DNA from 2 places in the Dermacoccus sp. CCH2-D9 genome. Region 1 is predicted to be linked to the other one. Evidence: riboswitches for the same ligand, from Rfam matches in the RefSeq annotation. Region 1 holds a riboswitch; the other holds the start of a gene.
The links. Region 1 has a riboswitch for thiamine pyrophosphate ahead of AX669_RS12835 (MFS transporter). Riboswitches for the same ligand answer to the same signal wherever they lie in the genome.
Positions count from the first base shown of each region.

Region 1 (5,907 bases):
GTCGAGGTGCTGACGCCCGAGCCCTGACGGCTCGCGAGCGCGATGCGTCAGTCGTGCGACGGCTCGGGCGCATGCCCGAGGGAACGGTTGATCTCGGCGATCAACCGGCGTCCGTGCACACCCCACGCGTGCCGCTCGTCGGCGCTCGCGCGCGTCAGGGCGCGCTGCCACGTGAAGACGCGCCCGACCCGGGCGATGAGCAGGGCGTCGTCGACGGCTGCGCTCAGCGCAGTGCTCGAGACGACGTCGCTCCACACGCTGAGGTAGGCGCGCATGATGCGCTCACGGGCTGCGCGGGCGGCGTCGTCGTCGAGGCCCTGGCCGATGCGCTCGAGCGGGACGAGCAGCGAGCACAGCGGGTTGCCGACGCTCGCGTCGCCCCAGTCGAAGATGCGCGCGTCGTGAGCGCCCGCCGAGGTGCCGTCGGCAAAGACGTTGCCAGCGTGCAGGTCGTCGTGCTGAATGGTCAGCGGCAACCCGACGGCGTCGAGCCGCTGCGCGGCGCGGCGCACCTCACGTGTCGTGTCGGGTTTGAGCCCAAGGCGTTGCCACCGGCGAGCAGATTCGCGCGGCGACATGTCGGGCACGCCCGCGTCGCGCAGTTGATCGAGGACCCGCGTCGACGAGCGTTGCAGTCGCGCGTAGCGTCGCACCACGGACGACATGAGGCTGACGGCGTCGTCGTCACGCTGGACGTCACGCAGCACCGGGCCCTGATCGGGCATGAGCAGCCAGCCGCGCTCGGGGTCGTCGGCCCACACGACCGGAACCGCGTCGGGCGTGACGGAACGCAACGCGCGCAGGATGGCGGCCTCGGGGCTCATCTCCGGGCTCGTCGCCTTGAACCACACGCGCCCTTGATCGGTCGTCTCGGCGACGAGCACCGTCGACCAGGGACGCACCCGCGGCTGCAACGGCGTCGTCGGCACACGTTCGAGACCGCGCCGCGCGAGGGCCGTGTCCATCCAGCGCACGGCCTCCCAGCGCCACGTCTCACTGCTCCAGATCGCGCTCGCGGGCGCGACCTGATCAGAGCCGGGGAGAACAGGAAGATCGGGTGACTTCACCACGTCGTTCGACCGCTCAGTCGATGTCGGCGTGAGCGGCGACCGGCATGGCGTCCCCGAGATCACCCGTCGCACCGGCATCACGTCCCGCGGCCGGCGTGCCTGCGTCACCGTCGCGGGTGCTTGCACCGCCGTCAGGCGCGTGTGCACCACCGTCGTACGCATCGGCGCGCGTGAGTGCTGCGTCGTCGCGCCCGAGAGCGTCGACGATGTCGGCGGCCGTCAGCCCCACGGTCGCGAGCACCTCGCCGCGCGAGGCGTGGACGAGGAACTCCTTGGGAATGCCGAACGTGTCGAGCGGCGTGCGCACACCGGCTTCACGCAGGCGTCGCGCGACGGCGCTGCCGACGCCCGCCTCGACGAGGTTGTCCTCGATGACGACGACCCGGCCCGCGGCGCGGGCGAGGTCGACGAGTTCGTCGGCCACCGGGTAGGTCCAGCGCGGGTCGACGACCTGGACGCGACGGCCCTGATCGGTGAGCAGATCGGCGACGCCGAGTGCCGTCGAGACCATCGACCCGACACCGACGACCAGCACGTCCACGCCGTCGCCGCCGTCGGGTTCACGCATGACGTCGAGGCGACCGAGACGTCGCTCGGCGACGAGCGGGTCGGCGACGTCGCCCTTGGGGAAGCGGATGACGCTCGGCGCGTCGTCGATGTCGACGGCCTCGCGCAGCAGTTCGCGCACCTGTGCGCCGTCGCGCGGGGCGGCGAGGTGCAGGCCGGGCACGATCGAGCAGATCGACATGTCCCACATGCCGTTGTGCGAGGCGCCGTCGGAGCCGGTGACGCCGGCACGGTCGAGCACGAACGTCACGCCCTGACGGTGCAGTGCGGTGTCCATGAGCAGCTGGTCGAACGCGCGGTTGAGGAACGTCGCGTAGACGGCGACGACGGGGTGCAGGCCGCCGTACGACAACCCGGACGCCATCGTGACGGCGTGCTGCTCGGCGATGCCGACGTCGAACACGCGCTCGGGGTACTTCTTCGCGAACCCGTCGAGCCCGACGGGGATGAGCATGGCAGCCGTGATGGCGACGATGTCGTCGCGCTCGGCGCCGAGGGCGACCATCTCGTCGCTGAACTCGTCGGTCCAGATGCGGCCACTCACCTCGAACGGCAGGCCCGTCTCGGGGTTGAACTTGCCGATGCCGTGCCACTGGTCGGCCTCGTCGGAGAACGCGGGCTCGTAGCCGCGGCCCTTCTGCGTGATGACGTGCACGAGGGTCGGCCGGCCGTAGTCGCGAGCGCGGCGCAGCGCGGCCTCGACAGCCGCCTCGTCATGCCCGTCGATCGGGCCGAGGTACTTGATGCCGAGGCTCTCGAAGACGCCCGTGTCGGGGTAGACGATGTCCTTGAGACCACGCTTCACGCCGTGCAGCGCCTCGTACATCTTCGTCCCGACCTTCGGCGTCGCCTGCAGGCGGTTCTTGCCCCAGTCGAGCACCTGGTCGTAGGTGTGCATCGTGCGCATCGTCGCGAGGTGGTGCGCCATCCCGCCGATCGTCGGGGCATAGGAGCGCTCGTTGTCGTTGAGGACGATGACGAGCGGCAGGTCGGCGTCGGCGGAGATGTTGTTGAGTGCCTCCCACGCCATGCCGCCGGTCAGGGCGCCGTCACCGATGACGGCGACGGTGTGACGGTCGCTCTCACCCTTGAGGCGGCGCGCCTTGGCGATGCCCTCGGCCCAGCTCAGCGACGTCGAGGCGTGCGAGTTCTCGACGACGTCGTGCTCGGACTCCTCGCGGCTCGGGTAACCCGACAGGCCGCCGGATTTCTTGAGCTTGCTGAAGTCATGGCGGCCGGTGAGCAGTTTGTGGACGTAGCTCTGGTGGCCGGTGTCGAAGACGAACGTGTCCTTCGGCGAGTCGAAGACACGGTGCATCGCGATGCTCAATTCGACGACACCCAGGTTGGGGCCCAGATGCCCACCCGTCTTGGAGACGGATTCGACGAGGAACTGACGGATCTCGGCGGCGAGCGCGTCGAGCTCCTCGGCGGGGATTCGCTTGAGATCGTCCGGACCCGAGATGGTTTCCAGCAGCGTCACGTCTCACTCAGCCTTTCGAAAGTGCAGTCTCCTGAGTCTAGGTCGTCGACCGCGCAGCCGCCATGCGGGCGGGGGCACCCTCCCGTCGCGCCCCCGTCGGAGCCGGTAGCGCCGTCGGAGATCAGAAGCCGGGACTCGGCCCGCCCACGCACCCGCCCCGAACGCCGGCGCATCACAGCCGAGGGACGAACGTCTTGCCGCGCATCGCCTCGTGCACGAGACGGACGGCGCGCGCCGTGGCACGCAACCGCAGCCCCTCCGCGGACAGGTGCTCCATCACCTGCGGCACCGCGCGCGGTGGCAGCTCGTCAGCGAGGTCGACGCGGATGCGGCGATATGACTCGCGCATCGCGCCGAGTTGAGCGTCGACATGCCACGTCGCCACCCAAGCGAGCGCCACCGGGTGACGGCGCCATGCGTCGTAGGCCCGAAAATCCGAGGGGCACTGATCGAGCAGCCACTGCGTCGCCGCCTCCTGCCACCCCGGTGCACCCGGCGGCGGCACACCTCTCGGCCAGCCCGGAGGGCCGGTGTTCACCTCGTCCGACATGACCCCAGCGTACCCCATTGTTCGAACACGTGTTCTATTCTATGACCGCCCCACGAGACCCGCAGACCGGCGCGAGACACGCCCCCGAAGCCGGGTGCTCTGTGGCATGCTGAGCCCGTCACACGGGAGCCCGAGGCGCGGGCTGAGAGGGCATCGCCATGCCGACCGTCCAACCTGATGCGGTTCATGCCGCCGTAGGGAGTGTTCGATCCTGGCTACCCTGACGCCTGCCCCTTCCCCTGCCCACGACGATGCGCCGCGCCTGACGCCGGCCGCCGCCACCCCAGAACGGCGCGAGGCCCGCCGCAGCGCCCTCGTCGGAAATTTCGTCGACCAGTTCGACATCTTCCTGCCCGTCATTGCGCTCGGTGGGGTGCTGTCGACGAGTTCGACGATTCCCGACGGCCTCGTCTTCGCCGCGACACTCCTGGGCCGCCCCCTCGGCGCGTTCATCCTCGGCACCCTGGCCGATCGTCGCGGACGAGCCCGCGTGTCACGCGGCGCATTGCTCGGCCTGAGCGTGTGCACCGGCCTCATGGTGACGCTCCCGCTGCACACCTCGACGTGGGCCGTGGCCGCTCTCCTGGCGTTGCGCTTCGCCGCCGGATTCTTCCTCGGCGGGCAGTACTCCGCGGCCATCCCCCGCGCCCTCGCGCTCACAGAGCCGCAACGACGCGGCCACCTGAGCGGCCTCGTCATGGCGATGTCACCCCTCGCGAACGCCACCATCGCCGCCGCCACGATGATGCTGACGGCCTCACTCGGCGGCGCGTACACCACGTGGGGGTGGCGCCTGCTGTTCGTCGTCGGCGCACTCCTGCCGTTGATCCTGGCCCTCACCGCGAGGTCGGCGCACGCCGGGCCGGCAGGTCACAGCCACTCTCCCCACGAATCCGACAAGCGCGATCCCGCCGCGCACGACGCGACCGACGACGAGGAAGAGCGCGTGACGGGCCGTGTCGTGGCCGCATTGTTCACCCTCATGACGGGGTTGTGGTTGTTCACGATGATGGGGGTCTCGGCGCTGACGAGTTCGCTGCGCCCGCACTTCTCCCCCCGTGACGTCGGGCTCGTCATGCTCGTCGCGACGGCCGTCAGTGCGCCGACGATGGCCGCGGCGGGTGTCGTCTCGACGCGTGTGGGCCGTTCACGCTTCTTCATGGCGTTCGGAGCACTGGCCTGCATCTCCGCCCCCGCCGCCTATCTCGTGGCAATGCATGCCGCGTCATCGGGCAGCGTCGTCGCCACGACGATCGCCGCCGCGGCCGTCCAGATCGTCACCGTCTCCGCCTACGGTCCGGTCGGCGCCTACCTCGCCGAACACTTCCCCGAGTCGCGACGTTCGCGCGGTTACGGCAGCGTCTATTCGGCGTCGATCGTGCTGCCCGGCCTGTACCCGTTCTGGCTGCCCACCGTGACGCAGTGGCTCGGCCGTTCGGCCGCCGTCCCGCTCGTGCTGTGCGTCGCGGGACTCCTCGTCACCCTTGCCCCCGCGTGGATACGCGGAAGTAACCTTCGTGGTTACGAAAAAGTAAGTTGAGTGGGTGAAATCAGCTCGAACCGGTGGCGACGCCGTGATGATCTTGCTAACGTCGTGACTCGGTTCACATCGACTATCGAAGGATGAGCATGTTCACCACACGCCGTACCGCCAAGATCGCCCTCGTCGCCACCGCCGTGGCCGGCACCGTCACGATGGCTGCGCCCGGCGCGCAGGCCGCGACGAGCGACACGAAGGACACCATCTGGAACCTCGGCTACGACACGTCGGCGACGACGACGATCAAGAAGTCCGGGCAGTCCTCGACGACGACCGGCTTCACCTTCTCCACCCTCCACGTCGAGAAGGGCGACCTGAGCTCCGACATCATGCTCAAGGACTTCAAGATGCCGGTGAAGCTCGGCAAGCTGCAGATCGCCATCGCGACGATCTCGCAGGAACCCGTCGGCAAGGCCGTCGGAACGATCGACCCGAACACGCACAAGATCGTGCAGACCCAGAAGGTCAACCTCCACATCAAGGATGTCTCGGCCACGGGTAAGGGCCTCATCAACCTCGTCGGCAAGAACTGCCGCACGAGCAGCCCCATCACGCTGACCGTGACGGGCAAGCAGGGTGGCTTGTTCGACCCGATCAACCTCTCGGGCACGTTCACCATCCCCAACTTCGCCAACTGCGGCCTGTCGACGAGCCTCGTCAACAGCCAGGTGGCCGGCCCCGGCAACACGATCAACAT
Region 1 covers NZ_LSJT01000004.1:9,705-15,611, forward strand. Annotated here, with positions in the region: gene AX669_RS00245 (VOC family protein) at 1-27, shown strand, start outside; gene AX669_RS00250 (phosphotransferase family protein) at 48-1,070, opposite strand; gene dxs (1-deoxy-D-xylulose-5-phosphate synthase) at 1,084-3,120, opposite strand; gene AX669_RS00260 (hypothetical protein) at 3,293-3,670, opposite strand; TPP riboswitch at 3,783-3,888, shown strand; gene AX669_RS12835 (MFS transporter) at 3,933-5,210, shown strand; gene AX669_RS00265 (hypothetical protein) at 5,300-5,907, shown strand, end outside.

Region 2 (5,907 bases), on a different contig from region 1:
GCGGCTTCTCGCCGAGGTAGAAATCGATGATGTCGGGCACGAGCGCGTACGTCGCCTTGTCGTCGGCGAGGCCGTTGCCGGGCGCATTGACGATGGCGACCGCGCCCGCCGCGAGCACGTCACGCAGCGCGTCGCCGAGCGGACGACCGTCCGCGCCCTTCGCTTCGAACAGCTCGGTCTCACCCATGCGCGGGTTGAGCAGGTGCACGCGGTGACGTTCGCCGCCGTCGAGGCGCCACAGCTTGCCGTCGTCGACGACGAGGGCGTCTGCCGTCACGATGGCGGCGCCGACCTGGCCGCTCACGAGGTTCTGCTCGTACCAGGTCGTGTCCGTCGGGCCGGGGGAGACCATGCACAGGCCGATCTCGCCCTCGGCAACGCCACCGTCGACGAGTCTTGCGCTTGCGATGAGCGACTCGTGCAGCAGCCCGTACGTCCGGGTCGGGTGCTCGAGCGTCTCCGCGGGCGGCAGGATCTCGGCGAAGTGGTTCTCGAGCACCTCACGGTTGATGTGCGTCATGCCCAGCCCGCCGGGCATGCGCAGGTTGTCCTCGAGCACCATCCACTCGCCGGACGCGGGCGAGACGAGGTCGAGGCCGCAGATGCCGGCGCGGACGAAGTCGGCGGGCACCCGCTGGCCGTCCTTGGACCAGCCGGGCGAGCGACGCAGCATGTCGGCGTCGACGCGGCCCGCCTTGATGATCTCGCCGGGGCCGTAGACGTCGCGCAGGAAGAGTTCGAGCGCACGGACGCGCTGCTCGGCGCCGGCGCTGAGCTCGGCCCAGCGCTCGGCCGAGATGATGCGCGGCACGATGTCGATCGGGTACGGGCGGTTGCCGTCCTCGGAGTTGATCGTCACGCCGAGCTCGGTCAGGCCCTTGCCGGCCGCTTCGAGGCGGCGCGACACCTCGTCGGGCCCGAGCGTCTCGATGCGCTCGATGACGGCCGCGTAGTCGGGGCGCAGCTCCGCATCGTCGGTGACGGATTCGTCGTGCACGCCCGGGGTCTCGGGTTCGTGCTCGCGGTATTCGCTGAACGCCTCGGGGACGATCTCGCCCTCTGCGCCCTCGTCGTTCGTCGGGTTCGTGCCCTGTGCCGTGGTCATGGGGACGACGTTACGGCAGACGGCTCACGTGCGCTCGCGCACGAAGCGGGACGTGCGTGAGGCCCTTGGGGGCCTTGACGGTAATGCGGAACCCGTCGGGTAGGCGGCGGCGCCAATCCTCGAAGGTCGTGAGTGACGGCCAGCGGTAGTAGCTGGCGTTGAGTGCGACAGTGTCGAAGAGGTTCGCCGCGTAGTACTCGAGGCGCACGCGGTCGGCGACGCCTGCGGGGTAGACGGTGCCTCTCCAGGAGGCGTATGTCCGGCCTGACGTGCCGAGGCGCAGTTCTGCACGGGTGGTCGTGCTCGTGGCGTCAGCATGCCACCGGAGCGCGGCGTGACGTTCGGCCGGGACGTGAATGTGGACGAGATTCGCCGAGGCGGGCGTGAATCGCGGATGTGGACGGAATTCGCCGGTGTGGAGAAATTCGCAGAACGGTCAGTGATGCGTCGGCCCGAGACACGCGAGGAGGGCCAGGCAGAACCTGACCCTCCAAGCGAACAGCTCCATGCGCAACATGGACGCCCCCGTGTCTGCTGCACCGAGCGTGGGAGCCGAGTTCGCGAGGCTCCCACGCCGGAAAGCGGACGAGGGGGAATTACTTCATGACGACGACGGGCGCCTGGCTCTTGCCCTTCTGGGCTTCCTTGGCTTCTTCTTCGGCGCGCTTGACGAGGGCCTGCGGCGGGTGGCCGGCGGACTTGGTGAAGTAGTCGGCGGCGCGGCGTTCGGCGTACATCTTCGCGGCGGCGAGTGCGCCGGTGGAGATGGCGGCGTAGATCGCGGCTTCGATGATGCTGGCGTTCGGGTCCTTCGCGCTGCGCGGGCTCTTGCCGGTCGTCATCTTCCACGTCTTGGTGGCGGTGGTCGTCGCGATCTTGCTGGCGACGATGCCGGCGCCCATGCTCAGCACCTTCCACACGAGGTTGCCCATGGTGTTTCCCCTTACGTGTCGTCGGCCGTCGTGAGGCGTCGTCGAGCCTCGGGCCGTTGATGTCTTGGGTCCATCCTCGCGCGTGCATGTGTCGCTGCGCCAGTCGGCATGGTCATCAGCCCGGTCTGACGGGGGTGGGCGTCGTGGCGGCCGGCTCGTGCACGGGGGATCCGGCGTCGGCGTGAGGTGCGCACGAGCCGGCAGCGGGGATGCCGGAGTGCGAAGCGGGCCGAAGCGTGTCGTCCGTCGGTGGTCGGTGCTAATCTCACGCTCGAACGACAGGGGAGCGCAGTGTGCGCTGAGATCGTGCCGCACCCGGCACCAAACCCTCGAACCTGACCCGGTTAGCACCGGCGGAGGAAGTCGAGTTCTCACTCGTCGCGCGTACGTGCGGGCGACGACGTCCCTCACTGGCCGTGAGGAGGAACGTTCACATGATGTCTCGTGGTGGCCGCGCCGTGCTGGCGCTCGCGTGCGTGGGTGCGCTGGCGGCGTGCAGCGTCGACAACAACTCGTCGGTGTCGAAGTCGAGTTCGGCGAGCGGCTCGGGTGCGTCGGGTTCGGGCGCGTCGAAGACGGTCACGTTGGTGACGCACGAGTCGTGGGCGCCCGACAAGAACGTCATGGCCGAGTTCACGAAGCAGACGGGCTACACCGTCAAGGTCGTGAAGTCCGGTGACGCCGGTGAGCTCGCGAACAAGCTCGTGCTGAGCAAGAACAACCCGCTCGGTGACGTCGTGTTCGGCATCGACAACACGTTCGCCTCGCGTGTCGCGACGAACGACGTCCTCGAGCCGTACAGCCCGAAGGGCGCGCCTGCGTCGGCGTCGAAGTACGAGCTGCCGGACGGCCAGGGCAAGGGGCAGCTGTCGCCGATCGACACCGCGTCGGTGTGCGTCAACGTCGACGACGCGTGGTTCACGAAGAACCACAAGACGAAGCCCGCGTCGTTCGACGACCTCGTCAAGCCCGAGTACAAGAACCTCATGGTCGCGCCGGGCGCGTCGTCGAGCTCGCCGGGCATGGCGTTCTTCCTCGCGACCGTCGGCCACTACGGCCAGGACGGCTGGGAGGCGTACTGGAAGAAGCTCATGGCGAACGGGCTCAAGCTGACGTCGGGCTGGAGCGACGCGTACGAGGTCGACTTCACCGGCAGCGGCAAGGGCAAGCGTCCGATCGTCGTCAGTTACGACAGCTCGCCGGCGTTCACCGTCGACAAGGCGAGCACGTCGACGACGTCGGCGCTGCTCGACACGTGCTTCCGATCGACCGAGTACGCCGGTGTGCTCAAGGGGGCGAAGAACCCCGACGGCGCGAAGGCACTCATCGACTTCATGAACGGTGCGAGCTTCCAGAAGTCGCTGCCCGACTCGATGTACGTCTTCCCCGTCGACTCGAACGTCGAACTGCTCAAGGCGTGGGCGGCGAACGCGAAGCAGCCGACGAAGCCGATCGAGGTGTCGCCCGCCGACATCGACAAGAACCGTTCCGAATGGCTGACGAAGTGGAAGGACGTCACGTCCAAGTGACGCCCGAGCGATGAACGGCACCCGTGATGGTCTGCGTCGCGGCGCACGAGCCCGGGGCGCTCGCGCGCCGTTCGTCATGGCCGCGCTTGCCGTCGTCCCGCTCGTGTTCCTCGCGATCTTCTTCGCGTGGCCCGTCGCAGCGATGGCGGTGCGTGGGCTCGCGCCGGGTGGGCACGTCGATCTGGGCGGATTCACGGACGTCCTGACGCGCCCGCGCATCCTGCGCGTGCTGTGGTTCACCGTGTGGATGGCGGCGCTCGCGACGGCGTGCTCGGTGCTGCTCGGTGTGCCCGTCGCGCACGCTCTGTATCGGCTGCGCGTGCCGGGGGCGGGGGTGTGGCGCGCGCTCGTCGTCCTACCGTTCGTCATGCCGACGGTCGTCGTCGGCGTCGCGTTCCGGTCGCTGTTCGCCGACGGCGGCCCGCTTGCCTGGTTGGGCTGGGACGGCTCGTGGCAGCCGGTGCTGCTCGCGATGGTGTTCTTCAACGTGTCCGTCGTCGTGCGCACCGTCGGGCCGATGTGGGCGTCGCTCGACCCGCGCACGGCGGAGTCGGCGGCGGCACTCGGGGCATCACCGCGGGAGGTCTTCCGGACGGTGACGTGGCCGCAGCTGCGCCCCGCCGTCGTCAGCGCCGCGAGCGTCGTGTTTCTGTTCTGCTCGACGGCGTTCGGCATCGTCCTCATGCTCGGTGGCCTGCGCTACTCGACGCTCGAGACGGAGATCTACTCCCTCACCGTCGAATTCCTCGACCTGCGAGCCGCGGCGGTGCTGTCGGTGACGCAGTTCGTCCTCGTCGCGGCGCTGCTCGTCGTCAGCGAACGCTCGCGCATCGGGCGTCATGACGAGCGGGTGCGACGCGGCGTGACGCAGCAGACGGCGCTGCGACGTCCTGGGCGCGGTGACGTGGCTGCCCTGACGCTCACCGCCGCCGTCGGGGCGCTCATCCTGGCGCCGCTGGTGACGCTGCTCGTGCGCTCGCTGCGTTCCGATGGCGGCTGGACCGTGCAGCACTATCGCGGATTGGGTGACCTCGGGGTCGTCGGTGCGCTCTCGCAGAGCTGGCGCATCGCGATCGACGCTGCGTTGCTCGCGCTCGTGCTGGGGGTGTGCGTCAGCGTCGTCGTGTCGTGGCGCGCGGCGAGCCCGACGGGGCGGCGTGTCGTCCGGCTGCTCGACGCGGCGTTCATGCTGCCGCTCGGCGTCTCGGCCGTGACCGTCGGTTTCGGTTTCCTCATCACGCTCGACCGGCCGCCTCTCGACCTGCGTTCGTCGTCAGCGCTCATTCCGATCGCGCAGGCGATGGTCGCGCTACCGCTCGTCGTGCGCACGCTGACGCCCGTGCTGCGCTCGCTCGACCCACGTCCGCGCGAGGCGGCCGCCGCGCTCGGGGCCTCGCCGGTCCGGGCATGGATGACGGCGGATCTGCCGGTGCTGTGGCGACCCTTCGTCGCGGCAGCCGGGTTCGCGCTCGCGGTTTCGCTCGGCGAGTTCGGCGCGACGGCCTTTCTCGCGCAACCTGATTCGCCGACGTTGCCCGTCGTCATCTACCAGCTGATCGGGCGCCCCGGCGACGCCAACTTCGGTGGCGCGATGGCAGCGTCCGTCGTGCTCGCAGCCGTGACTGGCCTCGTCATGGTGGCCGTCGACAAGATCGGCGGCGTCGCCGCAGGGAGGATGGGCTGATGGTGGGACGACCCAGGCGAGGCGACGCCGGTCCGGCGTGGGCTGGTGGGACGCCGGTCGGTGAAGAGCGGGCCAACGGGATGCCGTCTGGTGGCGAGAGGTCCGACGGGTTGCGAGCCGGTGGGACGCGGTCCGAGGGGATGACGTCTGGTGGCGAGCGGGCCGATGGTGAGCGGGCCGCGGAGGCGGCGCGCGGGCTCGTCGTCAGCGGCGCCCGCGTGACGTTCGCCGGCCAGGAGTCACCGGCGCTCGACGACGTCGATGTCACCGTCGACGCCGGGCGCGTGCTCGCCGTCCTCGGCCCGAGCGGCTGCGGCAAGTCGACGCTGCTGCGCGCCGTCGCAGGCTTGCAGCGTCTCGACGCGGGGCGCGTCAGCTTCGACGGCGACGACGTGACGCGCGTGCCGACGCACAAGCGCGACTTCGCGCTGATGTTCCAGGACGGCCAACTGTTCGGGCACCTCGACGTCGCCGCGAACGTCGCCTACGGGCTGGCGCGACGTGGTGTGGGGCGCGCCGAGCAGGCCGCACGCGTCGGGCAACTGCTCGACCTCGTCGGGCTGCCTGGCTACGAGAAGCGTTCTCCCGCAACGCTTTCCGGCGGTCAACAGCAGCGTGTGGCGCTCGCGCGGGCCCTCGCGGTGCGACCGCGGTTGT
Region 2 covers NZ_LSJT01000002.1:14,728-20,634, reverse strand. Annotated here, with positions in the region: gene AX669_RS00085 (circularly permuted type 2 ATP-grasp protein) at 1-1,105, opposite strand, end outside; gene AX669_RS12825 (DUF72 domain-containing protein) at 1,116-1,388, opposite strand; gene AX669_RS00075 (DUF4235 domain-containing protein) at 1,702-2,037, opposite strand; TPP riboswitch at 2,308-2,416, shown strand; gene AX669_RS00070 (thiamine ABC transporter substrate binding subunit) at 2,472-3,566, shown strand; gene AX669_RS00065 (iron ABC transporter permease) at 3,577-5,250, shown strand; gene AX669_RS00060 (ABC transporter ATP-binding protein) at 5,391-5,907, shown strand, end outside.
Region 2: another riboswitch for thiamine pyrophosphate. It lies ahead of AX669_RS00070 (thiamine ABC transporter substrate binding subunit); the one in region 1 lies ahead of AX669_RS12835 (MFS transporter).